One region of the Bacillus mojavensis genome, then DNA from elsewhere that is predicted to be linked to it. Evidence: riboswitches for the same ligand, from Rfam matches in the RefSeq annotation. Region 1 holds a riboswitch; each other region holds the start of a gene.
What was found. A riboswitch is a leader RNA that binds a small molecule or an ion and turns the genes downstream of it on or off. The one in region 1 is predicted to bind S-adenosylmethionine.

Region 1 (7,246 bases):
ATCGGAGTCACACTAGTCGTCAATACAAAGGGATTGGATCGGGATCAGGCCCAAAAGCTTGTCGAGGCTGCTCATGAATTCTGCCCTTATTCTAAAGCAACAAGAGGAAATGTTGATGTGAAATTGGAATTAAAATAATTTGCGGCATCCTGAGAGTTCTCAGGATGTTTTTTTGCGGATAATAACGGATTGGTTATGATCTTTTCGAAGTGTGAATACATGTAGTATAGGTAGATTCAGACTAGAGAAAAGGTGAGCAAATGAAAAGACCGAAGCTGTCAGTTTGTATGATTGTTAAAAATGAAGAACGTCATATTGTCCGCTGTTTAGAAAGCGTGCAGCATATTGCTGATGAAATCATTGTCGTTGATACCGGATCAAACGACCAAACAGAAGAAATTTGCAGAAGTTTTCATGCTCAGGTCTATCATCATCAATGGACACAGGATTATTCGCAGGCAAGAAACATCAGTTTACATCATGCCAAGGGTGAGTGGATTTTGATTTTGGATGCAGATGAAGAGTTAGACTTGGATACGGGAAGCTTGTTGCGTTCACTGCTGAATGACTGCAGGCAGTCCCTTGGTTACGTGAAGGTTATAAACTATACGGGAAAGCAATGGGATGAAAACGAAGCATTTGAACAAATGCAAATCAGGCTGATACGGAATCAGCGGAAGATAACTTTTAAGGGAAGAATTTGCGAAAAGCCCGTGGGTGAGGAGGCAAGCGGCGCTTTCTCTCTCCCTTGTGTTATTCACCATTACGGCTATCTGGAGCAGGAGGCAAAGTGTAAGCATAAACACAATGTAAGCATATTGAATACAGAATTATCGTCGTCATATGCCGACCCGCTTCTCATTTATCAAAAAGCAGCTGAGTACGACAGAGGCGGCGAACCGAGCAAAGCCATCCGCCTGGCAATGAATTTCATAAATGAATGTAACAGCAAAAAGCAAATTCCTCCAGCGTTTATATATTATATCAAGTTTAAACTCCTCATTGATACTGAACGGTATGAAGAAGCTGAACGGGATATTGATGAAGCGCTGCGGCATTATCCGGATTACAGCACCCTTTACTACTACAAAGGGATAATGATGTATCAGCATAAAAAAGTCAGAGAAGCGATTACAGCATTTGAATCCTGTCTGCAAACGCAAGGTGAAAACCATCAGTACGTACAGGTTAAAGGAGCCGCTGATTTTCGATCCCTTTGCTGGCTGGGCGTCTGTCACGCTGAATTGAATCAACATATGACAGCAGTTTTATATTTGCAAAAAGCGCTGAAAGCAAACCCGAGGTGTACTCAGGCACAGCAACTGCTCAGCGAATTAACAAAGGATCAGGCCGTACATGCCTGATCCTTTAATATTCTTTTTTATGGTCAACATCCCGCCATGCTTGGAACGGAGACAAATGCTCCGCAAGAGTCACGTGATAAAAGGGGATCGTTCTCTCTTCAGCAGGTTTATCAATTTCTTCATAAATAAATGAATCATCAAATCCTGCTTCAGCAGCATCTGTATGCTCAGCAGCAAAGTAAACGGCTTTCGGCCGGGCCCAGTAGATGGCGCCTAAGCACATGGGGCATGGCTCGCAGCTCGTATACAACATGCAGTCATCCAGCTGGTATGTCCCAAGTGCTTTACAGGCGTTTCGAATAGCAGTCACTTCCGCGTGGGCAGTCGGATCATTGCTTGTAGTGACGTTGTTCTGTCCCTCGGCTATAATAATTCCATCCTTCACGATAACGGCTCCGAAAGGCCCGCCGATTCCAGCTTTCACTCCTTCACGTGCAAGCTCGACAGCCCGCTTTAAAAACGCTTCATGATTCATCCCAAACCCTCCCAGTCGATCGAATGATATAAGTATAGCCGAAAAGAAGTGCAAAAAACATTCTCAAAAAAATGAAAAATAAACAAAATATTTGGGGGATTTGCTAAGATGAAAAAAGGGAGGGGAGCATATGCTGCATTTGTATATTGCCAGGCATGGACAGACGCATTGGAACGTAGAAAAAAGGATGCAGGGCTGGCTGGATTCTAGTCTAACAGAACTTGGACTGTACAACGCCCGTGCTCTTGGAAAACGGCTGAAGGATATTGAATTCAATCAGGTTTACATCAGCCCGAGCAAGCGGACAGAAGAGACGGCAAAAGCTATATTGGGATCGCGTCGCCTGCCGCTGGTGAAAGATCGTATATTCAGAGAGATGTCACTGGGGCCTTGGGAAGGGAAAAAACAAGAGGATATTGAAAGAGACGAACCGGATCTTTTTCATGCTTATTTTCAGAATCCTGAAGCATATCGCCAGCCGGGATGTGAAAGTTTTTTTGACCTTGAAAGCCGGGTAAGACTGGCTCTCCAATCGATTTTAAACAGCCATTCTTCCGGGAATGTTCTTCTGGTTACCCATTCTGTCTTTATATTGATGCTGTTAAATATCATAAAGGGAAGAGGCATTCATGACATATGGAACTCCTCTTACATACATGATACGTCTTTGAGCCTTGTGGCATTTGATAAAAACGGAACAGCCGATATTTTAAAAGAAGGGGATGGAGAGCATCGAAAACCGATTTCCGTTTTCTAAAAGAAAAACCATCTGCATCTGCAGATGGTTTTCATCTTAAACAAGCTGTGTCTGCTTGGCTCTTGCCTGTTTCGCCGCCTCAACCATATTTTTTAAGGCTGCGACTGTTTCTTCCTGCTGTCTTGTTTTTAAACCGCAGTCAGGATTTACCCAAAAACGGTCAGTCGGACATACGGCAAGCGCATCAACGATAATGTTGTACATTTCTTCAGTTGACGGGACACGGGGACTGTGAATGTCATAAACACCAAGACCGAGTCCTTTCAAATACGGATGCTCTTTTAAGTAATCCAAAAATCCTCCGTGGCTTCTGCTGTGCTCGATCGTAATAACATCCGCGTCAAGATCATTAATCGTATCGACGATGTCTTCAAAGTTGCTGTAGCACATATGCGTATGAATTTGCGTCTCGTTTTTCACGGAAGAAGTGGTTAATCTGAATGCTTCTGCCGCCCAAGTCAAATATTCATCCCAATCGTGGGTTTTTAACGGAAGGCCTTCGCGCAGGGCTGGCTCATCGACTTGAATGATTTGAATGCCTGCGTCTTCAAGCGCTTTTACTTCTTTGCGAAGGGCGAGCCCGATTTGGAACGCGATTTCTTTTCTCGAGATATCGTTCCGAGGGAAAGACCAATTTAAAATCGTAACAGGCCCTGTCAGCATTCCTTTTACATGCTTGGATGTTAACGATTGAGCGTATACAGTATCTTTTACTGTCATCGGTTCAATAAACTCTACATCTCCATAAATCACTGGCGGGCGGACACAGCGTGAGCCGTATGATTGAACCCAAGCGTATTTTGTGAAGGCAAAGCCGGCCAGCTTTTCACCAAAGTATTCAACCATGTCTGTCCGTTCGAATTCACCGTGAACAAGAACATCAAGATCCAATTCTTCCTGAATATCAATCCATCTTTTCGTCTCCGCATTGATAAAGTTTTGGTATTGTTCATCAGACCACTCGTTTTTCCGCCATTTTTGGCGTGCGCTCCGCACTTCAGCAGATTGCGGGAAACTTCCGATCGTAGTCGTCGGCAAAAGCGGGAGGCCAAGAGATTCATTTTGCAGGGATAAACGTTCTTCAAACGGAATCGGGCGCTTGAAGTCTTTATCGCTTAACTGCTCCAGCTCTTTCTTTTGTTCAGAATTCGCGCCTGTTGCAAACTGTTTAAGCGCTTTGATGTCGGCTTTCGCCTGCTGAATTTGCTCACTGATTGCGGCTTTGCCTGATACTAAGCCTTCTTTTAAAGCTGTCAGCTCTGCCAGTTTTTCTTTTGCGTAGGACAATCCGTTCAGCAGATCCTGTTCCAAATGCTCATCGGGGTGTTTAGCTACCGGAACATGAAGCAGGCTGCTGGAAGGCTGAATCCATAGTTCATCAACCTGTGCGAGGCTGAGGATATGAAGCACGGCATCGAGGCGTTCTTCAAGATCCGCTTTCCAAATGTTGCGGCCGTCTATAACGCCGGCTGCCAGCACTTTATCTTTCGGAAAGCCGTGTGTCTTAAGCTGTTCCAGGTTTCTGCCCTTATCATGAACGAAATCAAGCCCGATGCCCTGTACAGGATAAGAAATGAGCTCCTCATAAGCATCAACAGAATCGAAATACGTTTGCAAGAGCACATTCAAGGAAGAAAGCTCATTTGTGATGCTTTCGAATAACTCTTTTACGCCGCGTACATCCTCTGCTGAAGCGGTGACAAGCGCAGGTTCATCAATTTGCACCCATTTTACGCCTTCTTCTTCAAGCTCTTTTAAAAGCTGAACATATAAAGGAACGAGGCGCTTTTGAATTGCTTTAGCTTCAGATGGCTCGTAGCCTTTTGCAAGCGTGACGAACGTATAAGGGCCGACGATAACAGGTTTTGTTTCAACGCCGTACTCCTGTTTGATTCGGCGGTAATCTTCAAGCTGTTTGTTTCTTGTCAGTCGGAACTCTAAGCTCTCGTCATATTCAGGCACGATGTAATGGTAATTTGTATTAAACCATTTTGTCATTTCACTTGATACGGCGTCTTTTATTCCGCGGGCGATGGCGAAGTATGTATCTGTACGGTCAGTCAGGTGTCTGAAGCGTTGCGGGATCCAGTTGAAGCTGACCGCCGTGTCAAGAACGTGATCATACTGTGTGAAATCAGAAACAGGCACAACATCAATCTGCTGGTCAATTTGCGTTTTCACTGCGGATAAGAATAATTCATCGATTTGCTTCAAAAACGTATCTTTATCGCTGTTTCCTTTCCAATACGCTTCAAGCGATTTTTTCCATTCTCTGTTCAGTCCGATTCTTGGGAATCCTAAATTCGATGTTTTGATTGTTGTCATTGTTTCTCCTCCTTTATATGTAAAACACTCTTGTTGACCCGCGGATACAGGCTATTAAGAGGTTTTCTCACAACTAAAAAGCCTCTTTCCCATGAGAGAAAGAGGCTTTTTTACAAAACATATAGCCTCTCTCATCTCTCAGAAACAATCTGATGGAATTAGCACCGTGCCTTAAGAGATATAAATCTCGGCGCGAAAATCAGTGCGCCCCATTTCACAATGGAATTACGGTCGGTTGCTGTTGGGGTCAAAAGGCCAATCCCTCGCCCAACTCTCGATAAGAGAAAATGTTATTAATTTTTTGAAAAGTTGAATCATTTGTTGGTAATCTTAACAGCAAGTCAAATTCATTGTCAACAGAGATTTTAAATTTTATTTTACAAATTACGGGATATATTATATGAGAAAAATAATATTATAGGGTCAGTAAATGTGACTGCTCTGCTTTCTCCGACAGCTCATCAGGAGCAGTTAAATACAGGAATCCATTCCCCGCCAATGTTTTTGCGATATCGAGCGGAAGTGTCCTGCGGATCAGCTGCGCATAAAGCTCAGATTCAGAAAGCTCTCTTTGAAAAGATTCTTCTTCAAAGCTTTTAATTAAAGCAAGCGCTCCGCTGACATGAGGGGCAGCCATTGAAGTGCCCGTCAGCTTCCCGTATTTCTTGTTGGGAAGAGTGGATAAAATGTTTTCACCAGGTGCAACAAGATCAATTTCTTTATTGGCGTTTGAAAATTCTGACGATTCTCGCGCTACGGAAACAGATCCAACCGCAATCACATCATTATACGCAGCAGGATAGGAAAGCTCCTCTGTGCGTTCGTCGCCGTCACCTTCATTTCCCGCGGCACAAACGACTAGCACTCCGTTTTTGACGGCGTTTTTGACTGCTTCCTCCAGTTCAGGCACATCGCTCGGCGGTCCGCCAAGGGACATTGAGATGATATCAGCCTTTTGCTCAACAGCATAGTTAATGCCGTTAATAATCCATTCGTACTTTCCGCTGCCGTTTTCACCGCCAAGCACCTTTACAATTAAAAGGCTTGCCTCAGGCGCGACTCCGGCGATGCCGCCGTTTGAATCGTTAGCCGCAATCGTTCCGGCAACGTGAGTGCCGTGTCCGTTGTAGTCGGAAATGGCATCTTCCTTGCCGCCGTCATCATCTGTGAAATTCTTGCCGCCGATGATTTGGTTTTTCAGATCGGGATGGCTTGTATCGCAGCCGGTGTCCAATACAGCAATTGTTACATCTTTGCCTTTAACCCCTTTTGCCCACACTTCTGGCGCCTTAATCACTTTAATACCCTCAGGAAGCTCGTTCACATCCATGATCTGCTCATTCGTCACATACGGGATCAAGCGGATTTCACCATTCATAAAAAAGCCCTCCTTTTTTATGCCTGCAAGTGGATACAAGGGTGTTATCTCACATTATATGAAAAAAACAGCCGCTCGGACAGAGTCGTTTGAAGCATTTTGAAAAAATAGGATACAATCCAATGGATTAGTCATTTTCAAAATAATGGGTGGGTTTAGCGTGTATGACTGGGATTCAGCTGTCAGTCAAGTTATAATAGAAGCTGGGAAAGGAGCAGTGTGATGAAACTGAATGAAAAAATATTTGCGTTTTTTTCTGAGCATGTAGAACAAATGGCCGAGGAATGGATTGACACAATGGAGGAAAGCGATCCGAATTCAATTTATGCCTTACATAATGCAACTGTAACTGAGGAGCTGAAAGAGCAGGACAGAGAGTTCTACCGGCATCTGAATTACATGTATGTTTTACCGGAAAAACAATTTCTCGATGAATTTCAACAATGGGTTATTGAGCTGACGAATGATCAAAAACATCTCGAGACCCCGGTGCAATACGTCATCCGTGAGTTTATGAGAAACCGAAGATTATATACGAAGTATTTTGAGAAATTCGCAAAAGAAAACGAGTCGGCATTTGGACCGGGAGAAAAACAAAAATGGGCTAATTTGATTGTGAAAGTTTTTGATTTTACCATTTATACATTCGTCGATCACGCTGAATCGAATGCAAAACAGCAATTAAATGCCCAGAGAGAAATGATACTGGAATTAAGTTCGCCTGTCATTACTCTGAGCAAAACGACAGCTCTGCTGCCGCTTGTCGGTGATATTGATACTGAACGGGCAAAGTTTATTCTCGAGAACACGCTTAGTGCATGTGCAAAAAGACGCATTGAGCATCTGTTAATCGATCTTTCAGGTGTCGTGGTTGTTGATACAATGGTGGCACATCAAATCTTTAAATTGATTGAGGCGCTTACTTTAATCGGTGTCAGATCCACATT
Region 2 (7,246 bases), 1.8 Mb from region 1:
TCCTCGTATCCGATTCCATGAGACAGCTGCATCGCTTTTTCCATTTCTGACGTATAATCGAGGTCCAGTCTGTCCTGGCTGCTGCAAATAATGAATCAATCCCTTCATTTATTTACTGCTATTGTATCAGCTCCAAGACCGATGCTGCAAAATGGATATGGCTTGATATAACATCGGATGAGACGAAAGGACCCTTTGAGTTAAAATGAGAATCGTTTTTCGGAATATTCCTTCTTCTAATGCGTAGTGTTTCCAAATTCCTCTATGCACTGCTGGACAACTGTCACACCTTGGCTTAGAGCAGCTCCGCCTCCGAACGCCGCTGCCACACTGACTGCTTCGAGAATGTTTTCTTCTGTCGCTCCCTCATCAAGACAGCCTTTTGTGTGATAGATCATGCAATATTCATCCTGAGCATTGATGGCAATTCCGAGGGCGATCAGCTGTTTTTCTCTTTCAGTCAGAGAATTGCCGGCAAAGCATTGTTCAGTAAACTCGTTAAACTTTCTTCCCATTAGCGGCATCTTTTGTTCAAATGTGCCTAAACCTAATTTATACTGTTTTAGCGCGTCCTGCATGCTTCCTCTGTCTTGATTCAAAGAAAATCCCTCCATCTGTTTAACATTCCTTTTTATTATGAACAGCTTTTAGGAAAATACCCGAAAAAAACCCCGGATTTCTCATCCGGGGTTTCAATCTTATTCAGAGACTGGGAGAACAGCTCCGTCATATTTCTTCTCGATGAAGTCTTTAATCTTTTTAGAGTGAAGAACTTCCATCAGCGCTTTGATTTTTGCAGAATCCTCTTCGCCATCTCTCACTGCAATGATATTAGCGTAAGGGTTATCTTTTGTTGATTCCACTTCAATCGCGTCTTTTTTGGGATTTAATTTATTTTGGATCGCGTAGTTCACATTGATGAAGGCCGCGTCTCCTTCTTTGTTTTCATATGCTTTTGCCGTTAATTCAGGCGCTACTTTTTTAAACTGTAGGTGTTTCGGGTTTTTCTTAATGTCTTTCAGTGTTGCATCGACTGTTTCCACTTTGGAGTCAAGTGTAATTAATCCTGCATTCTCAAGCATTGCAAGCATACGGCCTTGTTCAGCAACGTTATTTGTCAGGATAATTGTCGCACCGTCGGGAAGCTCTTTTAATGATTTATATTTTTTAGAATAAATACCGAATGGCTCTAAGTGAATCGCACCGGCATTCACAAGTTTATAATCTTTGTTTTCTTTCATTTCTTGCTCAAGGTAAGGAATGTGCTGGAAGAAGTTTGCATCCACTTCTTTATCAGCTAAGGCTTTGTTGTACATTTTGTAATCACTAAGCACTTTCACTTTCAGTGTGTAGCCTTTTTCTTTTAACAATGGTTCAGCTTCTTTTAAAATTTCTGCATGCGGTGTTTTTGTAGCTGCAACAACAATTTCTTTCTTGCCGGATTCAGCGTTATTAGAACCGCAGGCAGCCATAACTCCTGCAAATACAAGTAGTAATGCACCCAAAAATAGCTTTTTCAAAGTAAATCCTCCCTTATCGTTTATCTATTATATTTGTTATGACATCACCGATCATTTGAATAATGAAAACGATGATTAAAATAAATACAGTAGCAACGAAGGTAACATCAGTATTATTAGACTGATATCCTTCTACATATGCAAGGTTTCCAAGTCCTCCTGAACCGATGGCGCCCGCAATGGCTGTTGAGCCGATCAAAGCAATGGCCGTAACCGTGATCCCAGAAATAAGGGCCGGCATGGATTCCGGGAGCAGCACTTTGAAAATAATGGTTGATGTTTTGGCTCCCATTGATTTCGCAGCTTCGATGACGCCCTTATCCACCTCACGCAGCGCAATTTCAGCGAGCCGCGCGTAAAACGGGGCTGAGCCGATGACTAACGCCGGCAGTGCCGCGTTCGGCCCTAAGATGGTGCCGACTAAAAACTTCGTAAAACCTAGTAATAAAATAATTAAAATGAGGAACGGAATAGACCTGAATACATTGACAATAGCCGCAATTACAGTGTTGACTGCTTTGTTCTGCCAGAGGCTCCCTTTGCTTGTAAGAAAGAGCAGCAGGCCGAGGATCACCCCGATGACAAAGGCAAAAACCAAGGAGATCAGCGTCATATAAAGCGTTTCGTATGTCGCGTTCCATAATTCAGTTACATCAACGTTCGGGAAGTATTTTTCAAACATTCGTGATCACCTCTGCTTTCACCTGTTTGTCATTAATAAACCGGATCACGTTTTGCACTTCTTCCTCGTCACCGTCAATATGGATAAACAATGAACCGTATGCCCCGTCCTTCGTCTGCGAGATTTTCCCCTGCAGAATATTGACGCTGACATTGAAGTTTCTGATCATCTCTGTAATCAGAGGCTGTTCAGCTGAATCACCGACAAATGTGAGCTGAACCGTTGTTCCTGACGCTTTTTCGTCAAGAAGATGCTGAAGTGTTTCTTTTGTTTCTTCAGGCTCAGTCACCTGCTGAACAAACCGTTTAGTCATGTCTTCCTTCGGATTCTTGAAGACATCGAGAACTTCTCCTTCTTCAACAACCTTTCCGTTTTCCATAACAGCGACTCTGTTGCAGATTTTGCGGATGACGTGCATTTCGTGTGTGATCAGCACAATCGTCAAACCGAGTCTCTCATTAATATCGGACAAAAGATCCAAGATTGAATCGGTTGTTTGCGGATCTAAAGCTGATGTCGCTTCATCACAAAGGAGAACCTTCGGATTGTTTGCGAGCGCTCTGGCGATTCCGACCCTCTGCTTTTGTCCGCCGCTCAGCTGAGACGGGTAAGATTTCTCTTTTCCTTCTAAACCTACCAGTTTAATCAGTTCATTGGCACGCTTAATCCGCTCGCTTTTTTTCACCCCGGCAATTTCTAAAGGAAACATGATGTTATCTCTGACAGTTCGCGACCAGAGCAAATTGAAGTGCTGGAAAATCATACTGATGTCATGGCGCGCTTTTCTTAAATTGCGTCCGTTTACTTCATTAATCTTCGTTCCCGCCACTTCCACGATTCCTGAGCTTGGTTTCTCAAGTCCGTTCAGCAGACGGATTAAGGAACTTTTACCAGCTCCGCTATATCCTATAATTCCAAAAATCTCACCTTTTTTAATGGAAAGCGAGACATTTTGGACAGCATTGACATCTCCATGTTTCGACTTATACACTTTTGAAACATCCTGAAGATTGATCAAAGCGATCACCTGCCTTAACACTATTCTAAGAAATCTTCCGGTTTTTTCTGCAAAAGAAAAGCCTTTCTGCACACTTGAGCAGAAAGGCTTATATAAAACGCCTTTCTCTCATCTTTCAAAGCTTAACGCTTCGTGTGAATTGGCACCATTTCAACAATGTTGATGGTTGCCGGGCTTCATAGGGCACTTCCCTCCACCTCTCTTGATAAGAGAAATATATAGTCTTTTTCGTCCGGAAATTCTTAATGTAGAATAGCATGGCGAATCATAAAATGTCAATAAAATAAATGATGTAAACTTTTACTATTGTAATAATTTGCTATTTTTTAATTCTTTAGAATCCTCTGAAAAAAACCGTTTGTCAGCCAAAGAATGGCTTCCAGCTTTAACAGCGCTCTGAATGAACCCTTTACCTTTAGGCTTCCGCTCTGGATCAGGTGCTGAAGGGAAATGTCTCCATGCAAAAGATGAATGATTTCTGTTTGGTTTCCATAAAAGGTCAGGTTGGACGTTTGGGGCGGAGAAATTTTTGTCATTTCTCCCTGTTCGTTTATTGAGACGGTTAAGGCTTCTGTTTCTCCTTGGAAGGTAATGAGCAATGTCGAAGCGTTCAAAAGGGGTTTTAAAAACAGATGCTGTAAATCATCTTCTAAAACTTCCGCTTTCTCCATTTGTACAACCTCCTAGTTTGTTGGTCATACATACACATTTCTCTCTTCAGCGCAAGAACCCCTTTATAAAACGAACGACAAATTCATTGGAATGCGCCGAGAAAAATGTCATAAATGAGATGCAGAAGATGATTTTTGTTTGATCAGCTCATATAAATAAGAAACGGAATGAAACGCATACCCTCTTTCAATTACTTTTCCGTCCTTAAACAGCAGAAAACAAGGGACGCTTTCAATTTGATATGCTTTAGCAAACGCCGGAGAATAGTTGAGATTATTTTTATAGAAGGCGACAGACGGGAGCATGTCTTCGACGACCGTCAGCATTTTGCTTGCCAGCTGGCAGGTACCGCAAAACGGAGTATATAGATATAGGAGATACACATCATCAGTAATGTGTTCAAGCTCTTGTTCTTGGAGTTCTTTCACGCTATAACACCTCAGGTCTTTCTTTCAAGAAAATTCGTATGGACATTCAGATTCGCGCTCAGTAATACAGATGCTATATGGTGTCTGGGCGCCGCCTCCACTTCCTTATAGGCTCTGTCGATATATAAATGGTAGGCTTCATTAAATTCCCTTTTCAGCTGTTTTCTCAATTTCTCGCCTGATTCATCGGCATCAACCAAAATATAGACGTCCTTCTCGTAAAGCTCGTCTGCCAATTCCTCCAGCTTCAGCTGGCTGATTGTTCCGTTTGTGCAGATAATGCGCACTGGCTCATTCAGGACGCTTTCGATCTTTTCTTTATCTGATTTCCCTTCAACAATCATGACTTTTTCCAGTTCGTCCATGTTCATCTGCTTCACCTGCCGCGTCGAATTTGAAACGTTCAGATTGTAAAAGAAGGCAGTGAAATTCACCGCCAACATCAACACCAGCCGCTTTCGTAGTCACAATCAACATATTTCTGATCGTCTCCTGAAACCACGTCGGCTGTTTTATAAAATTTTTCATTTTCATAGGTAAAGCCGGACTTTAGCTCATATTCATTCATGCCTGTCATTTGGCCGATCATCTCATCTTCATGATATAACGAGAGCCGGCCATTTTGAAAGCGGCCTGTCACATCATTGGTGACATCGAGCTTTTGTTTGCTGAAAGCCATATTGGACACCTCCCATAGCGTTAGCGTATCCAATTGCCTGCTCAGCTATCCAGTTTTAGTCTTGTTGTGTCATCTCTTCGTATTGCTCTGCTGTCATTAGTTTTTCAATTTCAGACGCGTCAGACGGTTCAACGACGATCATCCATGCTTTTTCATACGGAGATTCGTTGACGAATTCCGGGCTGTCATCAAGATCCTCGTTTACTTCCACTACAGTTCCGTTAATCGGTGCGTAAAGCTCAGATACCGTTTTTACGGATTCTACACTTCCGAAAGGCTCGTCCGCTTTGATTTCAGCGCCGACTTCAGGAAGCTCAACAAACACGATGTCACCGAGCTCGGACTGGGCAAAATGGGTAATGCCGATTTTGGCTTTTTCTCCTTCAACTTTTACCCACTCGTGTTCTTCTGAGTAACGCAAATCTTTAGGTATGCTCAATTGAATCCCTCCATTTTTTACAGGACTATAATAAGAAGATACCACACTTTTCAAAAAAAATTTACATTATGACCAGTTTTCTTCAAATTGATCTTCTTTAAAGCCAACTGTCACTTTTTCGCCGTCTGTTGTGAGTGGGCGCTTAATCAGCATTCCGTCTGAAGCCAGCAGTTCAAGCTGTTCGTCCTCTGACATGTGATACAGCTTTTCCTTCAGATTCAGTTCACGGTATTTCATGCCGCTTGTGTTGAAGAATTTCTTTACATCCAGCCCGCTTTTTTCATAAAGCGATTTTAGCTCCTCTTTGCTTGGAGGCTGCTCTGCAATATGTATTTCGTTGATTTCTTTTCCATGCTCTTCAAGCCATTTTTTCGCTTTGCGGCACGTTCCGCATTTAGGGTACCAGTAAAAAGTTAACGACATCTTCTTCCCCCTCAATAAAATAATCGAGGTTATTTTAACACAGTTTGTTTTAAAAACCTAAAACAGTGCTTCATAAAAAAAGAGCTCCGGATGTGCGGAGCTCCTTGGGACTCAGACAATATATTTTTCAGCCTCGAACACACCCGCTGCCGCTTCACGTTTTTTCCAAATGACATTTTTAGGCGTCACGCGTGTCAGCTTGCGGAGGGCCGAGAGCATCATACGGAGAGAATCTCCTTCTTCGATTGCAAGTAAAGATTCTTTCGCATGGGCTTCAATTTCATTGAAGGCTTCTTGAACGAAAATTTCTGTGTACAGCAGCTTTTGCGCTGCTTTATCGCTTCCTTGCGCGGCAATCGCCTTTTCCGTTCTGAGCACCGCTGATTCCATTGCATATACATTACTGACAATATCAGCAACGTTTACGAGGATTTCTTGTTCCCGATCGATCGCTTTTCCGTATTTTTGCGCAGCTAGACCCGCGGCGAACAGGGCGATTTTTTTGGCTTGCTTGACGATATATTTCTCTTGCTCTAATACGCCAGTGCCGGGCTCCTCAGGCATGAGCATCATGAGTTCTTCTTGAAGCGCCTGTGCTTTTTCAAAAAGAGGCAGCTCGCCTTTCATTGCTTTCTTCAGGAAGGTGCTTGGCACGATTAACCGGTTAATTTCATTGGTTCCTTCGAAAATCCGGTTGATCCTGGAATCCCGATAGGCTCTTTCCACTTCATACTCCTGCATAAATCCGTAGCCGCCGTGAATTTGCACACCTTCATCAACAATATAATCAAGCGTTTCAGAGCCAAACACTTTGTTGAGAGAGCATTCAATGGCGTATTCGGCAATGGACTTTGCTATTTGCCTTCCATCCTTTTGGTCTTCAGCTGTGAACTGGCTCATATTGTCTTCAAACAGCCCGACGGTTCTGTACACGGAGCTTTCCATTGCGTACAGCCTTGATGCCATCGTCGCAATTTTTTCCTGTGTCAGCGAAAAGCCTGCGATCGGCGTTTTAAATTGGCGGCGCTGATTTGCGTAAGCGGCGGACAGCTCGATCACCCGTTTTGACGCGCCGATCGTTCCTACTGCCAGCTTGTAGCGGCCGATATTTAAAATATTAAAGGCGATAACATGCCCTTTGCCGATTTCTCCAAGAAGGTTTTCCTTCGGCACCTCAGCCTGATCTAAAATGAGAGTTCTCGTCGATGAACCTTTAATTCCCATTTTCTTTTCTTCAGGTCCGGTTGATACGCCAGGAAAATCTTTTTCTACAATAAAAGCAGAGAACTTTTCGCCATCCACTTTTGCGTAAACGACAAAGACATCGGCAAAGGCTGAGTTGGTAATCCACTGTTTTTCCCCGGTTAATACGTAATGTGTTCCTG
Region 3 (7,246 bases), 240 kb from region 1:
CAACCTTGCTGACGAACTTTCTGCACGCGGAGTCAAAATCCTTGGAACGTCATTAGAAGATTTAGACCGTGCGGAAGACCGGGATAAGTTTGAACAGGCGCTGGTAGAACTTCAAGTGCCGCAGCCGCTTGGCAAAACTGCGACATCAGTTGATCAGGCTGTAAACATCGCGAGCAACATCGGCTATCCGGTACTGGTGCGCCCTTCATATGTGCTTGGCGGCCGGGCGATGGAGATTGTGTATCATGAAGAAGAACTGCTTCATTACATGAAAAACGCAGTCAAAATCAATCCGCAGCATCCAGTATTGATTGACAGATATCTGACTGGAAAAGAAATCGAAGTGGATGCGGTGTCTGACGGCCAAACCGTTGTCATTCCGGGAATCATGGAGCACATTGAGCGTGCGGGCGTGCACTCTGGAGACTCTATCGCGGTCTATCCGCCGCAGTCTCTGACGGAAGACATAAAAGAAAAAATTGAACAATATACGATCGCACTCGCGAAAGGGCTGAATATTGTCGGCTTGCTCAACATCCAATTCGTCCTGTCCCAAGGTGAAGTATACGTGCTTGAAGTCAATCCGAGATCAAGCAGAACGGTGCCGTTCTTAAGCAAGATCACGGGCATTCCGATGGCGAACCTCGCGACAAAAGTCATTCTCGGGCAAAAGCTGGCTGAGTTTGGCTACAATGAAGGCCTGCAGCCTGAACAGCAGGGTGTATTTGTAAAAGCACCGGTCTTCTCCTTCGCGAAGCTGAGAAGAGTGGACATTACGTTAGGGCCTGAAATGAAATCAACAGGTGAGGTCATGGGGAAAGATTCCACCCTTGAAAAGGCGCTCTATAAGGCCCTGATAGCTTCAGGCATTCAAATCCCTAACTACGGTTCCGTGCTTTTAACAGTGGCGGATAAGGACAAAGAAGAAGGGCTTGCCATCGCTAAACGATTCCATGCGATCGGGTATAACATTTTAGCGACCGAAGGAACGGCGGGGTATCTCAAGGAAGCATCAATTCCAGCGAAGGTCGTCGGAAAAATCGGCCAGGACGGACCGAACTTGCTTGATGTGATCAGAAATGGAGAAGCCCAGTTTGTCATCAATACGCTGACAAAAGGAAAGCAGCCGGCAAGAGACGGATTTAGAATCAGACGTGAATCAGTAGAAAACGGTGTTGCCTGCTTAACATCTTTAGATACGGCAGAAGCGATTTTGCGGGTGCTGGAAAGCATGACGTTCCGTGCCGATCAAATGCCGGCAGTCAACTCAAATCAGGAGGCGGCAATCACTATATGAAAAAAGCGTATTTGACGGTGTGTGCTAACCAGCAAATTGCAGACCGGGTGTATCAAATGGTCCTAAAAGGGGAGCTTGTCCAAGGGTTTACTGTTCCAGGACAGTTCCTTCACTTGAAAGTGAGCGAAGCGGTTACGCCTCTTTTGCGAAGACCAATCAGCATTGCTGATGTTAACTTTGAAAAAAATGAAGTCACCATGATTTATCGAGTAGATGGGGAAGGAACAAGACTCTTGTCGCTGAAGCAGAAGGGAGATCTGGTGGATGTTCTTGGGCCTTTGGGCAATGGCTTTCCAGTAGATGAAGTCCAACCCGGAAAGACGGCTTTGCTGGTAGGGGGCGGTGTAGGAGTGCCGCCTCTCCAAGAACTGTCGAAACGTTTAAAGGAAAAAGGCGTAAAGGTCATACACGTTTTAGGATTCCAATCGGCAAAGGATGTTTTTTACGAAAAAGAATGCCGACAGTATGGCGATACGTATGTGGCAACAGCTGACGGAAGCTACGGGGAAACCGGGTTTGTCACAGATGTCATCAAACAGAAAAGTTTTGAATTTGACATTCTCCTCAGCTGCGGGCCGACACCGATGCTAAAGGCGCTCAAACAAGAATACGCCCACAAAGAGGTTTACATTTCCATGGAAGAACGAATGGGCTGCGGTATCGGTGCATGCTTCGCTTGTGTGTGCCATACAAACGAAAGTGAGACAGCTTATGTAAAGGTATGTCTTGACGGGCCTGTATTTAAAGCTCAGGAGGTGGCGCTGTAATGCTAGAGGTGAAATTGCCGGGACTGAATTTGAAAAATCCGATCATTCCCGCATCAGGCTGCTTCGGTTTTGGAAAAGAATTTGCGCGTTTTTATGATTTGTCTTGTCTCGGAGCAATCATGATCAAAGCTACGACAAAGGAGCCCCGCTTCGGGAATCCGACGCCTAGGGTAGCTGAGACTGGCGCTGGAATGCTCAATGCGATCGGTTTGCAAAATCCAGGGCTGGAAAGCGTCTTAGAAAATGAGCTGCCATGGCTTGAACAATTTGATACGCCTATTATTGCCAATGTCGCCGGCTCACAGGTCGAGGATTATGTTGAAGTGGCAGATCATATCAGTAAAGCGCCTAATGTACACGCCCTTGAACTGAATATTTCCTGTCCGAACGTCAAAACAGGCGGAATTGCTTTTGGCACAAATCCTGCCATGGCTGCTGATTTAACGAAAGCGGTTAAAGAAGTGTCAGATGTGCCTGTATATGTGAAGCTATCTCCGAATGTGGCAAACATCACAGAAATTGCAGTAGCGATCGAAGAGGCTGGTGCGGATGGTCTAACGATGATCAACACATTAATCGGCATGAGGCTCGATTTAAAATCAGGTAAGCCGATATTAGCCAATAAAACAGGAGGGCTGTCGGGTCCTGCTGTAAAGCCTGTTGCCATCCGCATGGTGTATGAGGTCAGCCAGGCTGTCAGCATTCCGATTATTGGGATGGGAGGCATTCAGACAGCCGAAGACGCATTGGAATTTCTTCTGGCTGGAGCAAGTGCGGTCGCTGTCGGAACAGCAAATTTCGTGAATCCTTTCGCATGCCCTGACATCATTGAACAGCTCCCTGCTGTTTTACGCCAATACGGCTATGAATCTGTTGAAGAATGCATCGGAAGGAGCTGGAATCATGAAAAACAACCTGCCCATCATCGCGCTTGATTTTGCATCAGCTGAAGAAACATTGTCGTTTTTAGCGCCTTTTCACAAAGAACCATTATTTGTGAAGGTCGGGATGGAGCTTTTTTATCAAGAAGGCCCGGCCATCATTGCACAATTAAAAGAAAGAAACTGTGAGATCTTTTTAGATTTGAAGCTCCATGACATCCCGACCACAGTAAATAAAGCAATGAAGCGTCTTGCCTGCCTCGGAGTCGATCTTGTCAATATTCACGCAGCCGGAGGCAAAAAAATGATGGAAGCAGCCCTGGAAGGCTTAGAGGAAGGCACGCCGGCAGGAAAAAAACGTCCGTCACTTATTGCGGTAACCCAGCTGACAAGCACTTCTGAACAAATGGTGAAGGAGGAGCTGCTCATCAGAAAGCCTCTCATTGACACGGTAGTGCACTACAGCAAACTGGCGGAGAATAGCGGACTAGATGGAGTGGTGTGCTCCGTTCATGAAGCAAAAGCCATTTACGAAGCAGTGTCGCCGTCGTTTCTGACGGTGACCCCGGGTATCCGTATGTCAGCAGACACTGCGAATGATCAAGTGCGTGTCGCAACGCCTTCTATAGCAAGAGAAAAAGGGTCATCAGCCATTGTTGTAGGACGCTCTATTACAAAAGCTGCAAATCCGCTGAAAGCCTATGAAGCTGTCAAACTCGAATGGGAGGGACTCAAACAATGAAACAAATCATCGCAAAACATCTATTAGACATTCAAGCTGTATTTTTACGCCCAAATGATCCGTTTACATGGGCGAGCGGCATTTTATCGCCAATTTACTGTGACAATCGCCTTACCCTTTCTTTCCCAGAGGTAAGAAATGATGTTGTTGCAGGCATCAGCAAGCTTATCCAGGAGCATTTCCCGGAAGCTGAGATGATCGCAGGAACAGCGACAGCAGGTATCCCTCATGCGGCATTGGCGGCTGACCGTTTGAACCTGCCGATGTGTTATGTGAGAAGCAAACCAAAAGCACACGGAAAAGGCAATCAAATTGAGGGTGCCGTTCAAAAAGGCCAAAAAACAGTTGTCATTGAAGATTTAATTTCCACAGGGGGCAGCGTACTCGAAGCTGCAGCAGCTCTAAAAGCCGCTGGCTGTGAAGTGCTTGGTGTAGTATCAATCTTTACGTACGGACTTCCTAAAGCGCAGGAAGCGTTTGCTGAGGCTGATCTTCCATACTACTCGTTAACTGATTATGACACACTGACAGAGGTTGCACTTGAAAATGGAAATATTCATACAGACGACCTGAAGAAGCTGCAAACATGGAAAATGAATCCCGAGTCAAAAGATTGGTTTAAAAATTAAAAAATAAATTGAAGAGCTTTAATGCCTTGCCACGATTGAAAACAGGCCTTTGGGTCTGTTTTTTTATTAATCCTATAAAAAAACTCGGGTTGACTTATGTTAGAATTGTGCTAAAATTTACTACAAATCTGAAAAACTTATCAAGAGCGGCTGAGGGACTGGTCCTATGAAGCCCGGCAACCTGCACAATGTGTAAGGTGCTACTTCCAGCAAAATGTATTCCATTTTGAAAGATAAGGGCTACATGCAGTTCCTGTCTTTCTTTCCGCCGGATTGAAAGTTTTTTATTTTAAGAGGGGCTGTTTACGGAGAAAACAGCAGCCGCATCACATTACAATGGGAAAAGACAACCGGCAGAAAGCTACTGTTTGTTTGTCTCCGAAAGGAGGAAAGAAGAAATGTTAACGTACGATAATTGGGAAGAACCAACGATTACATTTCCAGAGGACGATCCTTATAAAGGGGCGCTGTCAGTTTTAAAATGGGCTTACGGCCATTACGGCAATCAGCTTGTTTATGCCTGCAGTTTCGGAATTGAAGGAATCGTTCTGATTGACTTAATCTATAAAGTGAAAAAAGACGCAGAGATTGTATTTCTCGATACAGGGCTTCATTTTAAAGAAACCTATGAAACGATAGAACGCGTCAAGGAGCGCTACCCCGGCCTTCATATCATCCTGAAGAAACCGAACCTTACTCTTGTGGAACAGGCGGAAGAACACGGTGATAAACTGTGGGAAAGAGAGCCGAATCAATGCTGCTATCTCAGAAAGATCGTTCCTTTAAGAGAGGCGCTTTCCGGCCACCCGGCATGGCTCTCCGGCCTGCGCCGCGATCAAGGGCCAAGCCGTGCCAATACGAATTTCTTAAACAAAGATGAGAAATTCAAATCAGTAAAAGTTTGCCCGCTTATCCATTGGACTTGGAAAGACATCTGGAGATACACTTCTCGAAATGAGCTGGACTACAATCCGCTCCACGACCAAGGGTATCCAAGTATTGGCTGCGCGCCTTGTACGTCACCTGCATTTACTGCAGAGGACTTGCGCTCAGGAAGATGGAACGGTAAGGCGAAAACAGAATGCGGACTGCATGAATAAGGAGCTGCAAAATGGAATTAGCCGCTATTTTATTTAGCTTGTTTTTTGCAGTGAATATTGGCGCAAGCGGCGCTGCAGCTTCAATGGGAGTTGCTTACGGATCTGGGGCCATCAAAAAGAAAACCTACGCTTTGATCATATGCGCCGTTGGTGTGCTGGCCGGGGCTGTCATTGGCGGGGGCGGAGTTTTGAAAACCATCAGCTCTGGGATTATCCCCGAACAGACGATTACACTGACGATTGTTTGCATCATTATCGGGGCTGCTGCGCTGTCGCTATTTACAGCTAATCTGCTCGGCATTCCTTTATCGACAAGTGAAGTGACGGTCGGGGCAGTTGTCGGCGTGGGCGTGGCGTACAAAGTGTTGTTTGTAAACAATCTTCTGATTATTGTTTCATTTTGGATTTTCGTTCCGCTGTTCGCTTTCGGTTTCACATTTTTTGTAGCAAAGCTGTTTCGTTATTTTAAGATTGAAATTACGTCTTCCCGAAAACAAAACGTCCTTGGCATCCTTTTGCTATGCGCTGGTTTTTTTGAAGCGTTCTCTGCGGGCATGAACAATGTGGCGAATGCCGTTGGCCCGTTAGTGGCTGCCGGCGTACTGGATGTAGAGAAAGGAACCCTGTATGGGGGAGCTTTTGTAGCTCTGGGCGCACTGATATTAGGCCGCAGGGTATTAGAAACAAACGGGAAGAAAATTACAAGGTTTTCAAAAGGAGAAGGCATTCTCCTATCCGGAACAGGAGCAGGACTGGTGATTATCAGTTCTATATTTGGAATGCCAGTACCCTTGGCGCAAGTAACGTCATCGTCTATTATCGGAATAGGCATGGCGAAAAACGGCCCAAACGTATTTCATAAACAGGTCGTTCAAACGATGCTGAAAGTATGGATCGTGTCGCCGTTTTTATCTTTATCCATCTCTTATTTGCTTGTCTCTATGTTTTTAAAGGCGGATTATTATTCAATCTTTATCATGGTAAGTGTGCTTTTAGCTGCAGGCGGTGCTGTCAGCCTGACAAAAGCCATTCGTAAAGAGAGACGCTCTGTCCACGATCAAGGCGGGGGAATTTAACTATTAATCTGAGTTATTTTATCTGTTAACTAGGAGGAAATGAATATTATGAGTTTAGCACCACATGGAGGAAAACTGGTAAACCGAGTAAATGAGTCATATGATGTAAGCGGCATTCAGAAAGAAATTGAACTTGATTTGATTTCTTTTGCTGACCTGGAATTGATCGGAATCGGCGGATACAGCCCGATCGAAGGCTTCTTTAATGAGAAGGATTACGTATCTGTTGTTGAAAACATGCGTCTTGCTTCCGGTGTTATATGGTCTCTTCCGATCACGCTGCCGGTAGATGCACAAAAAGCAGCCGAACTGTCAGTCGGCGAAACAGTAAAATTAACGTATGACGGAGAAACATACGGCGTTATCCAAATCGAAGACTTATACGTGCCTGACAAACAAAAAGAAGCTGTTAACGTGTATAAAACAGATGATCAGGCTCATCCGGGTGTGAAAAAGCTGTTCAGCCGCGGCGATACATATATCGGCGGTCCGATCACATTGATTAAAAAAGCTTCTAAACAATTCCCTGAGTTTACATTTGAACCGGCGGAAACAAGACGCCAGTTTGCAGAAAAAGGCTGGGAAACAATTGTCGGTTTCCAAACAAGAAATCCTGTTCACAGAGCGCATGAATATATTCAAAAAACAGCTCTTGAGACAGTGGACGGTTTGTTTTTAAATCCGCTTGTCGGCGAAACAAAATCTGATGACATACCGGCTGATGTCCGGATGGAAAGCTATCAAGTGCTTCTTG
Region 4 (7,246 bases), 1.5 Mb from region 1:
TGTCCGAATCTGTGTTGAAAGTATATCCCTTTGCTTCAAGCTCTTCTCTCAGTTCGATATAGTTATAGATTTCCCCGTTAAAAATAATCCAATATTTCTCATCTTCATATGATAAAGGCTGTCCGCCATTTTCCACATCAATAATGCTGAGCCGTCTGAATCCGAATCCAACGTGCTCATCATGGTAATATCCATCACTGTCAGGACCGCGGTGAACGATCATTTGGTTCATTTGTTTGATTAGTTCTTCTTGATCAGCGGTTTGAGTTAACGGATGCTTGTTAAAAACCCCGACAAATCCACACATAGTATTGCCTCCATATTTAAAATTGTCATCATTGAACCCCTATTTATAGACGCTGTGAACAGTATTTGGTTTCACAGTTATGTAAAAAAATAAACATGGATACATCGATAAAAAAGGGAAAGCCGCTTAACCAGTAAGCGGCTATAAAATTATTCTCCTAACGCTTCTTTACGCAGCTGTTCCGCTTTGTCTGTACGCTCCCACGGAAGGTCAACATCGTGGCGTCCAAAGTGGCCGTACGCAGCAGTCTGTTTGTAGATCGGACGGCGTAAATCAAGCATTTTGATAATGCCGGCAGGTCGTAAATCAAAGTTATTGCGAACAACTTCAATCAGTTTTTCCTCTGAAGCTTTTCCGGAACCAAATGTATTGATTGAGATGGACACAGGCTGTGCAACACCGATCGCGTATGCAAGCTGCACTTCGCATGAATCTGCAAGCTCAGCCGCAACGATGTTTTTCGCAACGTATCTTGCAGCATAAGCAGCTGAACGGTCTACTTTCGTCGCATCTTTACCAGAGAACGCGCCGCCGCCGTGACGTGCGTAGCCGCCGTACGTATCAACGATAATTTTACGTCCTGTAAGCCCCGCATCCCCTTGAGGTCCTCCAATGACGAATCGGCCTGTAGGGTTAATGAAGTATTTTGTTTCTTCATCAATTAATTCTTCAGGAACAACCGGATTGATGACATGTTCTTTAATGTTGCGCTGAATTTGCTCAAGCGTAATTTCAGGATGGTGCTGAGTTGAAATAACAATCGCGTCAATGCGGACAGGTTTGTTATTTTCATCATACTCAACCGTTACCTGTGTTTTACCGTCAGGGCGAAGGTAAGGAAGAACATCTTCTTTACGCACTTCACTCAAGCGGCGGGCTAGTTTATGAGCAAGTGAAATTGGAAGAGGCATAAGCTCTTTCGTTTCGTTGCACGCATAACCGAACATTAAACCTTGGTCACCCGCTCCGATTGCTTCGATTTCTTCGTCGCTCATTGTGCCTTCACGGGCTTCAAGCGCTTGGTCTACACCCATTGCAATATCAGCAGACTGCTCGTCAATTGATGTCAGGACCGCACATGTTTCCGCATCAAATCCGTATTTTGCACGTGTGTATCCGATTTCTTTAATCGTTTCACGAACCGTTTTTGGAATATCAACATACGTAGAAGTTGTGATTTCTCCGCTGACAAGAACCAAACCAGTTGTCACAGACGTTTCACAAGCAACACGCGCGTTAGGGTCTTTCTTTAAAATTTCATCTAAGATGCTGTCAGAAATCTGGTCACAGATTTTATCCGGATGCCCCTCCGTAACAGATTCTGATGTAAATAAACGACGATTTTTACTCATGATTTGCTTCCTCCTGCACAAGGCCTCCCGAAAGACCTTATATATATGATACGGAACTCGCTCCCTCTTATACAATGTTACGTTTATATTAGAGATGTTAATTGGCATATTTATGAAATAAAAAAACCTTTTCCGTTCGAGGAAAGGGTTTGGTCTTTGTGCCTTTCACTCTTATCGCTCAAGGAATCATTCAACCTTGCATCAGGTTAGCACCTTGGTTGTCTCACGCAGTTTGAACATAATGAATAATAGAGAAACCGGTTGCTGGGCTTCATAGGGCCTGTCCCTCCGCCAGCTCGGGATAAGAGTATCCGCTCAATGAAATATCTTATCGTAAAAGGGTTTGCAATGTCAATATGAATCAGGAGAAATAGACGCCTTTATTGCGGAAAACAATGGAAGTGCACACACAAAAAACGATAAATAGTATAGACTATTTGAAAATATATGTTATACTAATTCACAATTAGCAAAACACAAATAAAATGATAAAGGAAGGTTTCTTATGAACTCAGTTGATTTAACCGCTGATTTGCAAGCCTTATTAACAAGTCCTAATGTGCAGCATAATTTATCTGCAGCTCAGCTTACAGAAAAAGTACTTTCCCGTAACGAAGGCATTTTAACATCCACGGGTGCTGTCCGGGCGACCACAGGCGCTTACACTGGACGTTCGCCGAAAGATAAATTCATTGTAGAAGAAGGAAGCACAAAGAGTAAGATCGATTGGGGTCCGGTGAATCAGCCTATTTCCGAGGAAGCATTTGACCGGCTGTACACGAAAGTTGTCAGCTATCTGAAACAACGAGATGAGCTGTTTGTTTTTGAAGGATTTGCCGGTGCTGATGAAAAATACAGACTGCCGATCACGGTCGTTAATGAATTTGCATGGCACAATTTATTTGCCAGACAGCTGTTTATCCGTCCTGAAGACAATGATAAAAAAACAGTCGAACAGCCGTTTACCATTCTTTCCGCTCCGCATTTCAAAGCGGACCCAAAAACAGACGGCACACATTCAGAAACCTTTATTATTGTTTCTTTCGAAAAGCGGACGATTTTAATCGGCGGAACGGAGTATGCCGGAGAAATGAAAAAATCGATTTTCTCCATCATGAATTTCCTGCTGCCTGAACGAGATATTTTATCCATGCATTGCTCCGCCAATGTCGGTGAAAAAGGCGATGTCGCGCTTTTCTTCGGCCTGTCGGGAACAGGAAAGACCACCCTTTCGGCGGATGCTGACCGGAAACTGATCGGTGATGATGAACACGGCTGGTCGGACACTGGTGTCTTCAATATCGAAGGCGGGTGCTATGCCAAGTGCATTCATTTAAGCGAAGAAAAAGAACCGCAGATTTTTAAAGCAATTCGGTTTGGATCCGTTCTCGAAAATGTTGTTGTAGATGAAGATACGCGTGAAGCCAATTACGATGATTCCTTCTATACAGAAAACACACGTGCTGCTTACCCGATTCATATGATCGACAACATTGTGTCTCCAAGCATTGCGGGCCACCCGTCAGCGATTGTATTTTTGACGGCTGATGCATTCGGCGTTCTGCCGCCAATCAGCAAGCTGACGAAGGAGCAGGCTATGTACCACTTCTTAAGCGGTTATACGAGTAAACTAGCCGGAACCGAACGCGGCGTCACGTCTCCTGAGACGACATTCTCCACATGCTTCGGTTCACCGTTCCTTCCGCTCCCGGCTCATGTATATGCGGAAATGCTCGGCAAAAAGATCGACGAACACGGCGCAGACGTTTACCTTGTCAACACAGGCTGGACCGGCGGCGGCTATGGCACAGGGGAACGCATGAAGCTTTCATACACACGGGCGATGGTAAAAGCAGCGATTGAAGGCAAATTAGAAAATGTACAAATGACCACTGACGATATTTTCGGCCTGCACATCCCGGTTCATGTTCCAGGTGTTCCCGATCACATCCTTCAGCCGGAAAACACGTGGAATAACAAAGAGGAATACAGAGAAAAGGCTGCGTATCTGGCAAACGAATTCAAAGAAAACTTCAAAAAGTTCACAAATACAGATGCCATTGCGCAAGCAGGCGGGCCACTCGTTTAAAAAGCAAAAGCCAAGAGCAATTCAGCTCTTGGCTTGTTTTAATTGACTGTATGCAAGGAAGTCAGCTTGTACGTAATGATTGTCCGCCCGTCTGTCCATTCAAGCTTCTGCACTTCAGCTGTGCCTGACTTTTCACCAGACTTTGTTTTGCTCACATCCATCGGAATCTCCATCGGATAAATGCGATACCCGTCTTTCTCTAATCTGAATATATTTTCATCTATGCGAACTTCTTTTCCTTTTGTCACAATTAATGTATTAAATTCCACAGGCATTCCCAAATTGAAATCCCCTTTCGTTCTCTTTTTTCTATATCATAACATATTTCACCGTCAGCGGTTTTTCATCCATTGCGTGAGCTGCCGCACAATACGCCGGTTTTCCTTCGGCGGAAAATAATGTGTGAATGTACTGTAATACCACGTCTCTACAGGCTTGTGCAGCTGTTTTAATTTCTCCTCAAATAAATAGGAATGCTGAATGGAAACATTTTGATCTTTTTCTCCGTGAATTAATAAAACGGGGGCTTCAATTTTGTTCACTTGATCAAAAGGCGTTCGCCATTTGTATTCGTCAGGCACCTTTTTCGGCGTTCCCCCAATTACTCTTTTCATCATTCTGCGCAAATCCTGCCGCTCCTCATATGTAAGATTCATATCACTGACGCCTCCCCACGAAACGAATGAAGCCGCATGCCGTCCCATTTCAATCGCAGTAAGCATTCCCATTATGCCGCCTCGGGAGAAACCGAAGATATGAATTCTGCCCTTTTTTACTTGAGGATGCTGCTGAAGCAGGCGAAAAGCAGAAAAAGCATCCTCTCTGTCTTCTCCTGCAAAATCCTCGTTGCCTTCTCCTCCCTGGTTCCCCCTGTAAAAGGGGGCAAATACAACAAATCCTTGGGACGCAAACTGGATAATTCGGCCCGGTCTGACCATTCCAACACTCTTGATGCCGCCGCGCAGATATAAAAATCCGTCATATCGCCCAGGTGCCGCCGGCTCCGCCAGCAGCCCTTTCACTTTTAAGCCATTTGAAAGGTAGCAGATGGAATACAAGCGCACATGCTTGCTCGGCGACGGAAATCTTCTTTTCTCAACAATCACTGCTCCCGCCTCCTTTTTCTTTATTCTTTCCTGTCTTTAAAAATAAATCCTGTCACGCCGGATTAGGCATTCACACATTTTTATACCCATCATACGATATGTAAAGCAAAAAAGGATATTAACTTGATGCTAAATAAGGAGGTTGTCATGTGAACAAATGGTTAAGGCTGGGCTGTTTCTGCGTTTGCAGTGTGTTTCTCATCATTGCCCTGAGTGCTTGCAAGCAGGAAGAAACACTCACGAAAGTAAAAGTAGCCGAAGTGACCCATTCCATTTTTTATGCACCTTTATATGTTGCAGAATCTAAAGGCTTTTTCAAGGATGAAGGCCTTGATGTTGACGTCAATACGACCTGGGGCGGCGACAAAACGATGACTTCGCTTCTTTCAAACGGCTCGGACATTGCGCTTGTCGGATCAGAAACATCCATTTATGTCAAAGCGCAAGGAGCTAAAGACCCTGTCATTAACTTCGCACAGCTGACACAGACAGACGGAACGTTCCTTGTCGCAAGGGAAGATGCCGAAAATTTCAACTGGGACCAGCTGAAAGGGAAGACGTTTCTCGGCCAGAGGAAAGGCGGTATGCCGCAAATGGTCGGCGAGTATGTGCTGAATCAACATCACATTGACCCGCATAAGGATATTGACCTTATCCAAAACATAGACTTCGCCAATATATCCAATGCCTTTGCTTCTGGAACCGGTGATTATGTCCAGCTTTTTGAGCCAACTGCTTCACTCTTTGAGAAAGAAGGCATCGGCCACATCGTTGCTTCGTTCGGAGAAGAATCAGGCCAGGTTCCTTATACGACATTTATGGCAAAACAAAGCTATTTAAAGAAAAACGAAGATACAGCCGTCAAATTTACGAGAGCTATTTATAAAGCGCAGCAGTGGATAGGTAAACACTCAGCAAAGGACATCACAGAAGCGATTAAAAATGAATTTGACGATACGGATCCAGATGTCATCGAAATGTCCATCGAACGCTACAAAAAACAACATTCTTATTCTCCAGACCCGCTTCTCAACGAAAAAGAATGGGAACTGCTCCAAACGATTATGGATCAGTCAGGTGAACTGCCAAAGCATATTCCATACAGTGAACTTGTGAACAAACAAATCGCCGAAAAAGTCACCTCAGAAAAATAGGAGGCGCCATCTATGTCTTTTTTACATGTCGACCATGTAACCCATACTTATTTTTCTATGAAAGAAAAAACGACGGCCGTACAGGACATTCATTTCGATGCCGATAAAGGCGATTTCATCTCATTTCTCGGTCCGAGCGGCTGCGGAAAAACAACACTGCTTTCCATAATTGCAGGCCTGATCGAACCTTCGGAAGGCAGAGTTCTGATTGAAGGCCGTGAGCCGAATCAAAAAGAACATAACATTGGCTACATGCTTCAGCAGGATTACTTATTTCCCTGGAAATCCATTGAGGAAAATGTGCTCCTCGGTTTGAAAATCGCCGACACACTTACTGAAGAAAACAAGGCCGCAGCACTCGGTCTTTTGCCGGAGCTGGGTCTCGTTGATGTTGAAAAGAAATATCCTAAGGAGCTGTCAGGCGGGATGAGGCAGCGGGCCGCTCTAGCAAGAACTCTTGCCCCAAACCCAAGTCTGCTTTTGCTTGATGAGCCATTTTCCGCGCTTGATTTTCAGACGAAGCTGTCTTTGGAAAACCTCGTTTTCCGCACATTAAAGGAGTATCAAAAAACAGCGGTGCTTGTCACTCATGATATAGGGGAAGCGATTGCGATGAGTGATACCATCTTTTTATTTTCTAATCAGCCGGGCACCATTCATCAAATTTTTACAATCCCTAGAGAATTGGCTGCGATGATGCCTTTTGACGCCCGTCAGGAGCCATCCTTCCAGACGCTGTTTCAAACGATATGGAAGGAGCTGAATTCTCTTGAGAAACAGCAAAGAAACAATTGATCTGCTTCATGAGCAATTTCAATTCAAACAGAAAAAAGAGAAATGGAATGTCCATTCTTTTCAGCTTGCGATATTTATCCTCTTTTTCTCCGGATGGGAAATCGCAAGCAGACAGGGCTGGATTGATCCTCTGATCTTCAGCTCGCCGTCAGCCGTATGGCGATTACTGATTGAAAAGCTTGCTGACGGCTCATTGCTGTCGCATATCGGCGTTACTTTATTTGAGACGGTGCTTGGCTTTTTGCTGGGGACTTTCCTGGGCACGTGTCTTGCCGCGTTGTTATGGTGGTCCAATCGGCTTGCCAGGATATTAGATCCATATCTGGTCATTTTAAATGCTATGCCGAAAGTGGCGCTCGGGCCTATCCTGATTGTCGCGCTCGGTCCCGGCTTTGTCAGCATTATCGCGATGGGAGCGGTCATTAGCGTCATTATTACAACCA

Region 2: another riboswitch for S-adenosylmethionine. It lies ahead of metN (methionine ABC transporter ATP-binding protein MetN); the one in region 1 lies ahead of metE (5-methyltetrahydropteroyltriglutamate--homocysteine S-methyltransferase).
Region 3: another riboswitch for S-adenosylmethionine. It lies ahead of HC660_RS08475 (phosphoadenylyl-sulfate reductase); the one in region 1 lies ahead of metE (5-methyltetrahydropteroyltriglutamate--homocysteine S-methyltransferase).
Region 4: another riboswitch for S-adenosylmethionine. It lies ahead of metK (methionine adenosyltransferase); the one in region 1 lies ahead of metE (5-methyltetrahydropteroyltriglutamate--homocysteine S-methyltransferase).

The regions. Positions count from the first base shown of each region.
Region 1 is NZ_CP051464.1:1,391,104-1,398,349, forward strand. Features, by position in the region: gene ohrB (organic hydroperoxide resistance protein OhrB) at 1-138, shown strand, start outside; gene HC660_RS07250 (glycosyltransferase family 2 protein) at 261-1,364, shown strand; gene guaD (guanine deaminase) at 1,369-1,839, opposite strand; gene HC660_RS07260 (histidine phosphatase family protein) at 1,970-2,596, shown strand; gene metE (5-methyltetrahydropteroyltriglutamate--homocysteine S-methyltransferase) at 2,633-4,921, opposite strand; SAM riboswitch class I at 5,050-5,205, opposite strand; gene isp (serine protease Isp) at 5,337-6,299, opposite strand; gene rsbRB (RsbT co-antagonist RsbRB) at 6,522-7,246, shown strand, end outside.
Region 2 is NZ_CP051464.1:3,145,798-3,153,043, forward strand. Features, by position in the region: gene HC660_RS16470 (YuzK family famiily protein) at 1-44, opposite strand, end outside; gene HC660_RS16475 (carboxymuconolactone decarboxylase family protein) at 237-614, opposite strand; gene metQ (methionine ABC transporter substrate-binding lipoprotein MetQ) at 699-1,520, opposite strand; gene metP (methionine ABC transporter permease MetP) at 1,534-2,202, opposite strand; gene metN (methionine ABC transporter ATP-binding protein MetN) at 2,195-3,220, opposite strand; SAM riboswitch class I at 3,326-3,432, opposite strand; gene HC660_RS16495 (SCP2 sterol-binding domain-containing protein) at 3,547-3,891, opposite strand; gene HC660_RS16500 (thioredoxin family protein) at 4,000-4,320, opposite strand; gene HC660_RS16505 (toprim domain-containing protein) at 4,332-4,685, opposite strand; gene HC660_RS16510 (YusG family protein) at 4,763-4,999, opposite strand; gene gcvH (glycine cleavage system protein GcvH) at 5,055-5,438, opposite strand; gene HC660_RS16520 (arsenate reductase family protein) at 5,505-5,861, opposite strand; gene fadE (acyl-CoA dehydrogenase FadE) at 5,973-7,246, opposite strand, start outside.
Region 3 is NZ_CP051464.1:1,629,743-1,636,988, forward strand. Features, by position in the region: gene carB (carbamoyl-phosphate synthase (glutamine-hydrolyzing) large subunit) at 1-1,297, shown strand, start outside; gene pyrK (dihydroorotate oxidase B electron transfer subunit) at 1,294-2,064, shown strand; gene HC660_RS08460 (dihydroorotate dehydrogenase) at 2,064-2,999, shown strand; gene pyrF (orotidine-5'-phosphate decarboxylase) at 2,968-3,687, shown strand; gene pyrE (orotate phosphoribosyltransferase) at 3,684-4,316, shown strand; SAM riboswitch class I at 4,451-4,556, shown strand; gene HC660_RS08475 (phosphoadenylyl-sulfate reductase) at 4,715-5,416, shown strand; gene cysP (sulfate permease) at 5,428-6,492, shown strand; gene sat (sulfate adenylyltransferase) at 6,541-7,246, shown strand, end outside.
Region 4 is NZ_CP051464.1:2,921,546-2,928,791, forward strand. Features, by position in the region: gene asnB (asparagine synthase (glutamine-hydrolyzing)) at 1-307, opposite strand, end outside; gene metK (methionine adenosyltransferase) at 457-1,659, opposite strand; SAM riboswitch class I at 1,828-1,967, opposite strand; gene pckA (phosphoenolpyruvate carboxykinase (ATP)) at 2,165-3,748, shown strand; gene HC660_RS15300 (DUF2584 domain-containing protein) at 3,787-4,029, opposite strand; gene HC660_RS15305 (alpha/beta hydrolase family protein) at 4,081-4,854, opposite strand; gene HC660_RS15310 (ABC transporter substrate-binding protein) at 5,004-6,008, shown strand; gene HC660_RS15315 (ABC transporter ATP-binding protein) at 6,021-6,803, shown strand; gene HC660_RS15320 (ABC transporter permease) at 6,778-7,246, shown strand, end outside.